3 regions of the Clostridium omnivorum genome follow, and region 1 is predicted to be linked to each of the others. Evidence: riboswitches for the same ligand, from Rfam matches in the RefSeq annotation. Region 1 holds a riboswitch; each other region holds the start of a gene.
What was found. Region 1 has a riboswitch for glycine ahead of bsdE14_RS12935 (APC family permease). Riboswitches for the same ligand answer to the same signal wherever they lie in the genome.
Positions count from the first base shown of each region.

Region 2: another riboswitch for glycine. It lies ahead of bsdE14_RS01725 (sulfide/dihydroorotate dehydrogenase-like FAD/NAD-binding protein); the one in region 1 lies ahead of bsdE14_RS12935 (APC family permease).
Region 3: another riboswitch for glycine. It lies ahead of bsdE14_RS02340 (GrdX family protein); the one in region 1 lies ahead of bsdE14_RS12935 (APC family permease).

Region 1 covers NZ_BRXR01000001.1:2,729,841-2,734,650, forward strand. The annotation lists gene bsdE14_RS12925 (MATE family efflux transporter) at 1-1,001, shown strand, start outside; gene bsdE14_RS12930 (GNAT family N-acetyltransferase) at 1,003-1,755, shown strand; glycine riboswitch at 1,972-2,063, shown strand; gene bsdE14_RS12935 (APC family permease) at 2,225-3,574, shown strand; gene bsdE14_RS12940 (ClC family H(+)/Cl(-) exchange transporter) at 3,673-4,810, opposite strand, start outside.
Region 2 covers NZ_BRXR01000001.1:371,635-376,444, forward strand. The annotation lists gene gltA (NADPH-dependent glutamate synthase) at 1-814, opposite strand, end outside; gene bsdE14_RS01725 (sulfide/dihydroorotate dehydrogenase-like FAD/NAD-binding protein) at 908-1,795, opposite strand; glycine riboswitch at 1,925-2,018, opposite strand; gene bsdE14_RS01730 (2,3-butanediol dehydrogenase) at 2,263-3,336, opposite strand; gene bsdE14_RS01735 (sigma-54-dependent Fis family transcriptional regulator) at 3,530-4,810, opposite strand, start outside.
Region 3 covers NZ_BRXR01000001.1:516,018-520,827, reverse strand. The annotation lists gene trmL (tRNA (uridine(34)/cytosine(34)/5-carboxymethylaminomethyluridine(34)-2'-O)-methyltransferase TrmL) at 1-384, shown strand, start outside; gene bsdE14_RS02345 (DegV family protein) at 399-1,238, shown strand; glycine riboswitch at 1,384-1,484, shown strand; glycine riboswitch at 1,488-1,544, shown strand; gene bsdE14_RS02340 (GrdX family protein) at 1,658-2,035, shown strand; gene trxB (thioredoxin-disulfide reductase) at 2,061-2,993, shown strand; gene bsdE14_RS02330 (thioredoxin family protein) at 3,078-3,410, shown strand; gene bsdE14_RS02325 (glycine/sarcosine/betaine reductase component B subunit) at 3,523-4,809, shown strand.

The DNA.
Region 1 (4,810 bases):
CTATAATTATACTTATGTTTAACCCAGAAGCTAAAATTCTAGATTTATCCTATAAATACTTATCGGTTTTGTTTATAGGGACAATTTTTGTGTTTTTAAATTCAGCCTTGAGAACAATAATGCAGGCATTAGGGGATACAAGAACGCCACTTTATGTATTTGGTGCTTCAAATATACTTAATATGCTTCTTGCACCACTTTTAATATTTGTTTTTCACTTAGGAATAAGAGGTGCTGCCTTAGCTGCGGTATTGTCTACCATTTTTTCCTTTGTAACAATAAATTATATTCTTATAAAAAAGCTATACAATAAAAGCTTAAAATGCTTTTTAGCAAGTATGAAGCTTGAATTTTCTACAAGTTTTAAAATATTTAAAATTGGAGGCTGGGCTTGCCTACAACAATTAGCTAGACCTTTAACCGGTATGTTCATGGTACGTCTTGTCTATGAGGTTGGAGGAAAGGATGGCTCAGCAGCTTTTGGTGCAGGCGGGCAGGTTTTTAATTATACCTTTATATTTCTAGTGGGTCTTTCTACCGCTATTGCAATAATGGTAGGACAGAGTCTTGGAAAGGGAGATGTTGAGGGGTGTAACAATATTATAAGAGAAGGAATAAAGCTGGCAGTAATAAATATGGCTATCTTTTCAATACCATATTTCTTTTTACCAGGATCAATGATGAGGCTTTTTACCACAGATGCTAATGTGACTAGAATTGGAGTTGCATATTTAAGGATAGTTTATTTAGGTGTTGTATTTGTAATTTTTCCAACAATATACGGAGGGGTATTTCAAGGTGCCGGAGATACTTTTCCACCTATGATATCTTCGATAATAGCAAATGTTTTTCTAAAATTGCCTATAGCTTACATACTTGCTAGAGGATTTCATATGGGCACTAACGGTGTATGGATTTCAATTGCTTTATCTGTAATTATAGAGGCAATTATTATAGTTTTTTTCTTTAAGCAGAATAGATGGAAAGAAAGGGTGATTTAATATGCTTACACGTACTGAAAGCTCTAAGATTATAACTGAATTCCTAAAAAAAGATTTACTTATAAATTTAAATATACTAGGAGTTATTGAAAATAGGCCTGAGGCTGAAATCTATGTAGACAACCCCCAAGACCCAACGGGGATATTAGTAAACAAGGGGTATATGAATTATTTATATTCTAAAAATAGTTCTTTTCTTGAAGAAGTAATTGAAAGGTTTAATAAGGATGGCTATTATGGCTTTGCAGGTATAGATAGATCAATTGCAGACAGTATAAGAGAGCATTATGAAGTGGATTGGTGCAACCCATGTACATTATACTATTTACCCAAGGAGAATTTAGATTTAACTAGAATAAAAAATGAAGTCCAAAGTATAGATATAAAGGATGCTGAAACTATAGACTATTATTATACCTTTAGAGGCGAAAATTCAATTAATTTTATTAAAGATGATATACAAAATAGACCATCTTCAGCTGTATATAAGGATGGAGAAATAGTATGCTGGGTACTTACTCACGATGATAATTCCTTAGGTATTATGTATACAAAGGAAGAGCATAGAAGAAAAGGCTATGCTGAGGATGTGACTATAGATATTGCTGCAAAGCATATTGAAAAAGGCAATGTACCATATCTTCACATAATAGAGGGAAATGGAATGTCACCAGGCCTTGCTAAAAAATGTGGATTTGTGGAATGTGGAAAAGTAGATTGGTTTGGTATTAGAGTAGGAAATCCAGAAGAATAATAAGATAAATATATGGTGATACAGTTAGAAGCTTTATAATGGAAAAACAGGGTATAAATCTCATTGACTATTTGCTTATTTGTTAATAAAATTAAGCAGTAAAGTTAATATTGTGAATGATAATTGTTGGAGATATCTTAAAAAGATAACCGTAGAAGAAAGGAATAAATTATGCTCAATATTTATTCCGAAGCTTTCAGGTCAAGTACAATAATTTGACACAACCCTGGAGAGACCGCTTAATCGTGGCATCAAAGGAGCAACTTAAATTTGAGGAAACTTTCAGATAAAAGGACAGGGAATAAGGTAGCATTATTTTTTATGCGACTTTGTTCCCTGTCCTTTTATACATTTTTATAAAATTGCTTTTTCATGGCTATAGTATTCAAGAAAATTAATTTATTGGGGAATAATAAATTAGGGGCTTTTTTTATAGAAACAATGAAAAATAGTTTAGGATGGTGTATTTATGGAAGCTGAAAAGCAACAAAGAAATGAAGTGAAGGGCTCAAAGGAACTTAAGAAGGAAATAGGATTATTAGAAGCAATGACAATGGTTATAGGGGTAGTAATTGGTTCTGGTATATTTTTCAAGGCTTCTACAGTTTTTAAAAATGCCGGAACTCCCAAGCTAGGGGTGCTAGCTTGGGTTATTGGGGGCATAATTACAATGGCCTCAGCTCTTACAGTAGCAGAAATTGCTGCTGCAATTCCAAAGACTGGTGGAATGTTTGTTTATCTAAAAGAGCTTTATAGTGAAAAATGGGCGTTCTTATTTGGATGGATGCAGACCCTTATATATGTTCCAGGAGTTGCCGCTGCTCTATCTATAGTTTTTGTTACACAGGCTACTTATTTTATTCCAATGACTGGAGCACAGCAAAAAATTCTTGCTATATTTATGTTATTCTTCATAATGATAATAAATGTTTTATCTACTAAACTAGGTAGTAAGGTACAATTTGTTGCTACTATTGCAAAGCTTATTCCTATATTTGTTATTATAATCTTTGGCTTGCTTAAAGGCCAGGCGCATAGTCTTTCTGTTCCAGTGACTGCTGGTACCTCGATGGGTGCTGCAGGGTTTGGTGCAGCAATACTGGGAACTCTATGGGCATATGATGGGTGGATTGGTGTAGGAAACATGGCTGGAGAGCTTAAAAATCCTAAAAAAGACCTTCCGAAATCCATAATATTAGGATTATCAATAACTATAGTAGTTTATATTTTAATAAATATGGCTATTGTAAATGTTATGCCAGTTTCAAAGGTTATTGCCTCTCAAAAACCTGCTTCTGATGTTGCAGTAATACTTTTTGGTAATTCAGGTGCTGGACTCATAGCTGCAGGTATTATGATTTCTATATTTGGAGCTATGAATGGATATCTAATGACAGGTGTAAGAGTTCCTTTTGCTATGGCCCAAGATAATCTATTTCCATTTCCAAAGTTCTTTGGGAAAGTTAGTAATAAATATGTAACACCAATAAATGCCTTTGTTTTTGAGATAGTTCTTGCGTGCTTATATGTTCTTAGTGGGTCTTTTGATACACTTACGAATCTTGCAGTTTTCGTAATGTGGATATTCTTCGTTATGACTGTGGGTGGAATATTTATCTTAAGAAAAAAGCACAAGGATTTAGCTAGAACTTACAGCGTACCATTATATCCAATTGTGCCTATAATAGGAATTGCAGGAGGTATATATATAATAATAAGTACTTTGATAACAGATACAAGGTATGCATTATTTGGAATAGTTGTTACTCTTGTTGGCTTGCCAGTTTATATGGCTATTAAAAAGAGCTCTAATAAGTAGATTTATAGGAAAAATAAAAAGTGCCTTTTGGCACTTTTTATTTTCAGGTGGTAAACTCTTATTTGAGTTTACCACTATTTTTTGCAATAATATAAAGTTTAGTTTCTACTCATTTCTAAAAGTTCTTCATTTGTTTCAGCTGCTTCATTTTCATTTACTAAAACAATTAAGCAGTCTCCAGATTGAATGGCAGTGTTACCTTTAGGTATAATCTCTTTTTCTCCTCGTCTGATACCTACTAGCAAGCAATGCTTTGGAAGTCTAAGTTCTTTAACTTTTTTACCGTCCATTACAGAAGCTAAACAAACTGGTATTTCTAATAAAGCTTTGTTCTTACTGTCTCCCTCAAATTCATATTGTCCATTATTCTTTAACAACCTATCAAGCAGTGATTCATATATTGGCTCAGATTTTAGCAAATCTGCCACTACGTAGGCTACTAAAGAAATTACACTTAATGAAAGCAAGTTTGAAAAGGTTCCTGTCATTTCTGTAATTAAGATACTGCCGGTAATAGGCGCTCTTACAATAGCCGTAAAATATCCAGCCATAGCCAGCATTATAAAATTATTTATATATTTGGGGTCAAAACCGAAAAAATGAACTAATGCATTTCCATATATAGCACCAGTCAAAGCTCCTAAAACTAGTAAAGGAAAAAATATTCCACCCGGTGCTCCAGAGCCATAGCTCAACATAGAAAAAAAGAATTTAATTATAAGAATAATAAATAGCATTTTCACTGTAAAATTTCCATTAGTCAAAGAATCGATAAGGGAATGGCCTCCGCCTAGTACTTGAGGCAAAAATAAAGCCAAAAATCCAGCAGCTATAAACGGAACCATAGGCCTAAATTTTACAGGTAACCATTTTATTTTGCTATAGAGATCCTGAGTTTTTAAAAGAGCATAGTTATATATAACTCCAAAAATTCCTACAATAATTCCAAGTAAAATAATATAACCATATTTTTCAAGAGGTAAAGCAGTTACATTATGAAAGCTGAAAACTGGCTTTAATCCAAAAAAATGTTTTGAAATAAAATCAGAGGTTAAAGCGGCTGACATAGCTGAAAGTAGAATCAATGGTGAAAAATGCTTATGTACCTCCTCAAGCGAAAACATAACGCCTGCTAAGGGTGCATTGAAGGCTGCAGCAAGACCGGCACTAGCTCCGCTTGTAATAAGATATTTTTCTTCAAGTTTTATCCTTTTAAAAACCTTACCAACACCTTGC
Region 2 (4,810 bases), 2.4 Mb from region 1:
ATTCTTCCTTGAAGGCTTTCATCAAGTTATTTCTTGTTAGGAATTCATTAGCTGAAAATACTCCATTTGAGTTCTCTCCTGGTATTCCCATGAACTTAGGAAGTCCTGCTCCTGAACCTATAAATATTGCATCAAAGCCCTCTTCTTCTAAAAGCTGATCTATAGTTATAGTTCTTCCTATGATTACGTTAGTTTCTATTTTTACGCCCAGCTTTTTAACATTTTCTATTTCATGCTTTACTACTGAATCCTTTGGAAGTCTAAACTCTGGAATTCCATATACTAATACTCCGCCTGGTTCATGAAGAGCTTCAAATATAGTTATATCATAGCCCATTCTAGCTAAATCTCCTGCACAGGTAAGTCCTGCAGGACCACTGCCTATAACGGCTACCTTTTTGCCCTTCTTTTCTGCAGCTTCTGACAAATCAACATTGTGCTCTCTTGACCAGTCAGCAACAAATCTTTCAAGCTTTCCTATAGCTATAGGTTCTCCTTTTATGCCTAGTATACACTTTCCTTCACATTGAACTTCTTGTGGGCATACTCTTCCACATACTGCTGGCAGCGCACTAGATTTTGATATAATTTTTGCTGCCTCTTCAAAATTACCTTCCTTAACCTGCTCAATAAACTTAGGTATTGATATAGTTACAGGGCACTCAGTAACACACAATGGCTTTTTACAATTTAAACATCTAGCTGCTTCCTGCTTTGCTTCTTCTTCTGTATATCCTAAACAAACCTCTTTAAAGTTTGTAGCTCTTACTTTGGGATCTTGCTCTGCTATGGGTGTTCTTTTCATTCTATCCATCAATAATAACCTCCTGCTATTTCTCTAACATTTTCCAACTCTTAGCATTAGAATATTTCTTAACTAATTAAATTCTTATATATAAATATTTAACTATTTGCCGCAGCAACCACAGCCACCTTCATGTCCTTCATGCTTTTCCTGTTCTCTGTACTGCTTCTTTGCTTCTTCAGTTTTATACATTGCTTGTCTTCTCATAGCTTCGTCAAAATCTATAAGGTGTCCGTCAAATTCAGGACCATCTACACAGGCAAATTTAGTTTCGCCTCCAACAGTTACCCTGCATGCTCCGCACATTCCTGTTCCATCTACCATTATTGGATTCATGCTTACTATAGTATGAATTTCTAACTCTTTAGTAAGCTTTGCTACAAATTTCATCATTATCATAGGCCCTATAGCTACTACTAAATCATACTTCTTTCCTTCTTCTTTAACTAGTTTTTCTAAAAGATTAGTTACCATGCCTTTAAAGCCATAGGAACCATCATCAGTAGCTACATATAAATTGCCTGCAGCTGCTTTCATTTCTTCTTCTAGAATAACGTATTCCTTTGATTTAGCTCCTATAATAACATCTGCATTAATTCCTCTTTGGTGAAGCCATTTAACCTGAGGATATACTGGAGCAGTACCTACTCCTCCTGCTATGAATATCACATTCTTATCCTTCAAATCTTCCAAATTTTCGTGTACCATTTCTGATGGCTGGCCTAGTGGTCCAACAAAATCAGAAAAATAATCCCCTACTTCATAGTTTGCCATCTGCTTAGTTGATGTTCCTAGAGTTTGAAAAACAATTGTTACTGTGCCTTTTTCTTCATCATAGTCACAAATAGTTAGTGGAATTCTTTCACCTTTTTCATCCATTTTAACTATTAAGAACTGCCCTGGATTTGCTGACTTTGCTACTCTTGGCGCTTCTACATCCATTAAGTAAATCTGTGGTGCTAATAATCTCTTTCCTACTATTTTATACATAGTCATCCTCCTTATAACTTGGAACACGGGGCAACTTAACCGTGCCATTTCCATGATTTTAAAGCTTTTAATCATTGATACTTGTGCAAAACAAAAGAACAAGGCGTAAAAAGCGTAGAAAAATACCGCCTTTTACACCCTGTCCTTTTATCTGAAAGCTTCCTTAATAAATCAAGTTACTCCTTTGATGCCACATTTAAGTGGTCTCTCCAGGGGCGTGTCAAATTATTGTAAAAAACCTGAGAGCTTCAGAATAAACATAAAGCTTGTTTTATTCCTTTCTCCTACGGTTATCCTTAATAGGATATCTCCAATAATTATCATTCACCAATATGAAGTTTTTTACAGTAATCATTTGCATTACTATACATTTCAATTATAGGTATAGTATTTTTTTTTGTCAATTATCTATTCAAATATTTTATATTTGAATTCACTAAAAAGTGTTACTATAAAAAATCATATTATTATAAAAGTGATTTATCTGGTGTCACAAGTATTTTTACATGCTTTTTCTTTTCTGGTCCTGTTAGAGCACCAAAGCCTTTTTCTACAATATCGTCTAACAGTATTCTTTCAGTTATATAACCCTCAGCCTTTATTCTGCCATCACTCATTTGAGCTATAGTAGCAGGAAATTCATGTCTATATGCTAAAGTTCCAACTATCTTCTTTTCTGTAAATACAAGCACATTAGGATTAAAGCTAACCCCTTCCTCCCAAATGCTAGTTACTACCAAAGTTCCTTCATATTTTAAACTGCTTAATCCAATATCAAAACCAATTTGAGCTCCTGTTGTTTCAAAAGCTGCATCAACTCCAACTCCGTCAGTATATTTTTTAACCTCTTCAACTATATCTACTTGGTTTGGATCTAGTACTAAATCTGCGCCTGCTCTTTTTGCATATTCTTGTCTTATTGATTTTCTCTGTAGAACTACTACTAGCTTTGCACCAGCAGCCTTTAAACATTCAATTGTCGCAAGTCCTATTGGCCCGGAACCCAAAACTATTGCTGTATCTCCAGTTTTAAAATTTGCCATTCTTATAGAGTGAAGTGCCACTGCCATTGGCTCTATAAGAGCAGCTTGTTCATAAGACATATTATCTGGTATTTTGTGTACAAACTCTTCTGAGAACACAGTGTATTCAGCAAGTCCTCCTCCGCTGCCACATAATCCATGGAATCCTAAGGATGAACATAGATTATACTTTCCTTCTCTGCAGGCTGGACATTTTCCACAGGCTACAATAGGCTCTACAGTAACTCTATCCCCTACTTTAAACTTATCTGCTCCCTTGCCAACTTCTACTACCTCTCCAGAAAACTCATGTCCTAGTACTACAGGAGCTGTATTTTTACTTAAAGGGTGAGGTTGTCCTACTGGAATGAATATAGGACCTCCTAAATACTCGTGAAGATCCGATCCGCATATTCCACACCATTTAACTTTAATTTTAACTGTACCTGGTAAAACTTTAGGATTTTCAATTTCTTCTACTCTTACATCTCTTTTTCCATACCATAATGCTGCTTTCATAAATATTCCTCCATCATGTTATTTAATTAACATCGTTGTTAATTTCTTCACATTTTTATAAAGCAACATTCATGCCAAACATTTTCTTATGGAATATAGGCAATTACAAAAAAGCAGTCTCAAAATGATACAAAAATTAGTGTGTCATTTTGAGACTTTACAAATTATCACTCTCAAAATGACACACTAATATTTAAACATTGTTAATATTATATTTTTTAATCTTTCTATACAAAGTAGCTCTGCTTATATTTAGCTGCTTTGCTGCTGCAACTATATTTCCTTTACAACACTGCAGAGCCTTTTCTATGTTTTCTCTTTCTAGCACCTGCATAGTAATAACACCTTGCTCTTCAGCTTCTTCACTATTTAACTGAATACTTTTTTCAAGCTGGGTAGGAGATAAGATATCTACAGATTCACTTAAATAGTAATCTCTTTCTACCACATTCCTTAATTCTCTAACATTACCCGGCCACTCATAAGCCTTAAGATGGTTTATATAATCTGAATTCAGCCTTTTATCCTTATTTTCATTCTTTAGATTTAACTTACTAATAAAGTTATAAGTTATAGCTTCTATATCATCTTTTCTATCTCTTAGAGGTATTGTTTTAATGTTAACTACATTCAATCTATAGAACAAATCCTCCCTAAAGCTTCTATTTTTAATTTCTTCCTTTAGGTCTCTATTTGTTGCACAAATCACTCTTACATCTAATTGTTTCTCGTAAGTTCCTCCTACTCTTGAAATTCTATTATTATCAAGCACTCTTAGCAGCTTTGATTGAATATCTAAAGGTAATTCACCAATTTCATCTAAAAAGATAGTTCCTCCATCAGCTAACTCAAACTTTCCTGGGTGTCCCTCTTTACTCGCTCCAGTAAATGCACCGCGATCATATCCAAATAATTCACTCTCTACCAGTTCCCTCGGTATAGAAGCACAGTTAACTGCTACAAAAGGGCCAAAATATCTTTTGCTGGAATTATGAATGGACTGTGCAATAACTTCTTTTCCAGTTCCGCTTTCACCTTCAATAAGTATATTGCAATCACTTTTAGCAGCTTTTTCTGCATACTTAATAATATCCTTCATTCGATTATTTTCAGTAATGAAATCCTCAAATTTGTAGGAAGCCTTATATCCCACCATCTGATTTACTAATCTGTGAACATACTGTGCTTCTCTAAACGTTATTACTATACCCACAGACTTATTGCCAGCTTGCATTGGTACAGCATTTATTATGCATTTAATAATATTGTTTTTTATATGGAAATCCAATTCTAAATTGTTGTACGACTTTCCTTCCGAATTCATTAGGTCATTAAAATTAATATTTTTAACTAATTTTCTTATATCAGTTTTTAATGCCTCACCTATGCTAATTTCTAAAATATTGCATGCTCTATCATTTATTCTCTTGATATTTAAATTTTCATCTAATACAATCATACCTTCAGTAACGGA
Region 3 (4,810 bases), 2.2 Mb from region 1:
AAGCTTCACTTAATAAAGCCTTTAGGCTTTAGCTTGGATGAAAAACATCTTAAAAGAGCTGGACTTGATTATTGGCAGTATTTAGACATGGAAATTTATGAATCTTATGAGGAATTAAGAGAAAAGTATAAGGATTCAACTTTCTATTTTTCTACTACAAAGGGAAGCGAAATATATACAGATGTGCAATATAAACCAGGAGATTTTGTAGTTTTTGGACGAGAATCTGCTGGCCTTCCTGATAGAATTAGAAATAGCAATACTGAAAATTTAATAAGAGTGCCTATGCTAGAAACCAGCACTAGATCATTAAATCTCTCAAACACTGTAGCAATACTTGCATATGAAGCACTACGCCAGATGAATTTTCCAAACATGAAATAGAGGGGGATGAATGAGTGGAGAAGATTAAGATTATAACGGACAGCACAGCGGATTTACCAAAAGGACTTGTGGACAAATATGATATTGAAGTATTACCGCTTGTAGTGTCCTTTGGTGATGAAAGTTATTTAGATGGTATTGATATAAACTTCAAAGAACTTATAGCTAAAATGAATCAGAGTGATATATTTCCTACTACGTCACAGATAAATCCAAACAGGTTTTATGATGTATATAAGAAATATTTAGAAGAAGGATATAAAATCTTATCCATTCATATATCCTCTAAGATGAGCGGCACATTTCAATCTGCATGTATCGCAAGAGATATGCTTGAAACTAGTGATATAACAGTAATTGATAGTGTAAATGTTACTTCAGGACTTGGCTTAATTGTTTTAAAAGCATGCAGGCTTAAAGGTGAGGGGAAGAATATAGAAGCTATTGAAGATGAAATTAAGAGGGATATTCCTCATGTTAAAAGTGCATTAGCGTTTGAAAGCTTAGAGAATTTGGTTAGGGGTGGAAGACTCTCTAAGACGGTTAGTGTTATAGGAAGTGCATTAGGAATAAGACTTATACTTGAAGTGAAAAATGGAGAAATAGCTGTTATGGATAAGGTTAGGGGAACTAAAAAGGCTATTAGAACATTAATTGATTATGTTCATGAAAAAAGAATTAAGCAAGGGGAATTTTGCATGGTTTTAAATGCAGAAAATCAAGAAATATTAGAGGCTTTAAGAGAAAACATGTTACACAATAGACAGGAGTTTATTGAAGCTGAGGTAGGCTGCGTAGTAGGAACTCATTCAGGCACAAGGGCTGCTGGTGTTTTTTTTATAGAGGAATACTAAAAGTGAATTAATGGCTTCAAAAAAGTTAAAAATTTAACATAAATATTTCATAAACCAGTAGAAATATTTCTAATAATGTTATATAATGATAGTGAAAAGGATAACATTTAATTAATTCAGATTTTTTAAATTAATAATGATATGGATGATATTATCGGGAGAGGGTCTTTTAATGGACGGCCGAAGGAATAAGCTCAACTAGCCGAGTTGTGTGAATCTCTCAGGCAAAAGTACCGATAATGGACATACCTCTGGAAAGCTAATGAAGCACCGAAGGAGTAAATCTCTCAGGTTAACAAGACAGAGTACAAGGGCTATATTGCCTTTGCATTCTGTTTTTTTATTTTCAAAAAAGTTCCTAATTTGCACTGCTGTTTACAGAAAAACAAGAAAATTCTTTATGGACAAGGAGAAGACTCATGATAGAACCTATGATAATAATTACTAACAATCCAATGGCAAAGGATAAATTTGCACAAAATTGTACAGTTGAATACATTGAAAAAAATGTAATGGAAGTATACAAAAAAGTTAGGGATTATGTTCATAAAGGACACAGAGTATTAACTCACCCGCTAATGAGTAGTATAAAACCGAATGAAATTCCTTATAGAACGGTTATTATATCCAAAAATGCGGATAATACTATTGATGACTTTTCTTTAAACATAATTGAAGAAAGCATAAGTGCTTTAGAAAAATTTTTAAGAGATTTTTCAGTTCCAAATTGGAACGAAAGAGTATTAGAGGACTTTAAACTTATTGATTATGATTTAATATACAATGTATTAAAATAACATTAGAAAATGAGGAGGAATAACTATGGCTCACATTTATGACACCATAATAATTGGCGGAGGACCTGGTGGTTTAGCAGCAGGACTTTATGCTGCAAGATCAAAAATGGATACTCTTTTAATAGAAAGAGGAAAATTTGGAGGTCAGACAGCTACTACTGATGAATTAGAGAACTATCCAGGATCTATAGAAGATTGTACTGGACCATCTCTAATAGAAAGAATGAGAAAACAAGCAGAAGAATTTGGAACTGCATTTGTAAAGGATGAAATAACAGAAGTTGATTTCTCAGGCAAGATTAAGAAGGTAGTTGGAAAGAAAGAAACTTATGAAGCTAAGACTATAATAATAGCTACTGGAGCTTATCCAAGACTTGCTGGTTTTAAAAATGAATTAGAGCTTAGAGGTAAGGGAGTTTCCTACTGTGCAACTTGCGATGCAGATTTCTTTACTGAATTGGATGTAGCAGTTGTAGGCGGAGGAGATTCCGCATTAACTGAATCTCTATATCTAACTAAATTTGCTGAAAATGTTACTGTAATTCATAGAAGAGATCAATTTAGAGGAGCTAAGTCAATTCAAGATAAAGTTCTTAGCAATCCAAAAATAAAAGTTATATATGATTCCGTAGTTGATGAAGCTAAGGGAGATGAAATATTAGAAGGTCTTGTACTTAGAAATGTTAAGACTGGTGAAGCTAGTGATTTAAAGGTAGATGGATGCTTTGTATTCGTAGGATATCTTCCAATTACAGAACTATTTACTGGAAAGATTAATCTTGATGAAACTGGATACATTATTACTGATGAAGATATGAGAACTAATATACCTGGAGTATTTGCTGCAGGAGATGTTAGAAGAAAATCTCTAAGACAAGTAATTACAGCTTCAGCTGACGGTGCAATTGCAGCTACAACTGCTGAACACTATATAGAAAATGAATTTAATGAGGCTTAATTCATAAATAGGTTGCATTAAATTTATATATACTATTTTTTAATAAAGGTTTAGTTAATCTATTATTAAATGGAGGGAAAGAAAATGATAGAATTAAATAAGGAAAATTTTGAAGAAGAAGTTATTAATTATACTGAAAAACCTGTATTTGTAGACTTCTGGGGAGATAAGTGTGAAATATGTAAAGAACTTATGCCTGGAGTACATGAATTAGAACACAAATATGGCGACAAAATAAAGTTTGCTAGTTTAAATATTGGTGTTGCTAGAAGAGTTGCTATAGCTCAAAGAGTTTTAGGACTTCCAACTATGATAATATACAAAAATGGAGAAAAAATTGATACTGTAACTCCAGATAAAATCAGTACTTTAGAAGATGTAGAAATCTTCATAAAGAAAACTTACGACGTTCTTTAAGAATAGAAAGTGGAAAATTCACCGCACTGCTTTTTCCACTAAATTACTAAAGTAATTACAACTACAAAAGTAGTTGAAAATTATAAACAAAAATTATAGGGAGGTGACCGCTTTGCGTCTAGAACTTGGAAAAATATATATAAAGGATATCCAGTTTGCAGCTGCAACAAAGGTTGAAAATGGAGTGCTTTATATAAACAAAGAAGAGTTATTAAAGGAAATTGGCGGAGATGAAAGATTACAATCCATCGATGTAGATTTGGCAAAGCCTGGTGAGGAGACAAGAATAATTCCAGTAAAAGATGTAATTGAACCAAGAGTTAAAGTTGAAGGAAAGGGTGGCATATTCCCTGGATTCATTAACAAGGTTGATACAGTTGGTTCAGGAAGAACTCATGTTTTAAAGGGAGCAGCTGTTGTTACTACTGGTAAAATAGTTGGTTTCCAAGAAGGTATTATTGACATGAGTGGTGAAGGAGCAAGATATACTCCATTCTCTAAGACTAACAATGTTGTTATTATCTGTGAACCAAAAGATGGAGTTCTACAACATGAACATGAAGAAGCAGTAAGAATAGTTGGATTTAAAGCTGCTACTTATCTTGGAAAAGCTGGTAAGGATATTCAGCCAGATGAAGTTAAAACATATGAGACATTGCCATTACTTGAACAAGTTAAGCAATATCCAGACCTTCCAAAGGTAGTTTATGTTTATATGCTTCAAACTCAAGGTCTTCTTCACGACACTTATGTTTATGGAGTAGATGCTAAGAAGATAATACCAACATTTATATATCCAACAGAAGTATTTGATGGTGCTATAGTTAGTGGAAACTGTGTTTCAGCTTGCGATAAGAACCCATCATATGTTCATATGAATCACCCAGTAATTGAAGATTTATATGAAAGACACGGAAAGGATTATAACTTCCTTGGCTGTGTAATAACAAACGAAAATGTTTACCTTGCTGATAAGCAAAGATCTTCAGATATGACTGCTAAACTTGTAGAATTCTTAGGAGCAGATGCAGTTATAGTTTCAGAAGAAGGCTTTGGTAATCCTGATGCAGACCTAGTTATGAACTGCAACAAGATTACAGATAAGGGAATAAAGACTGTTCTAATAACTGATGAATATGCTGGTAGAGATGGAAGTTCTCAATCACTAGCTGACTCAACTCCAAAGGGAGATGCAGTAGTAACAGGAGGAAATGCTAATGAAGTTGTTACACTTCCTGTAATGAAGAAAGTTATAGGACACCCAGAAGCAGCTAACATAATCGCTGGAGGTTATGTAGGAAGCTTAAGAGAAGATGGATCTATAAATGCAGAAATTCAAGTTATTACAGGAGCTACTAGTGAAGTAGGATTTAACTACTTAACTGCTAGAGGATTCTAAT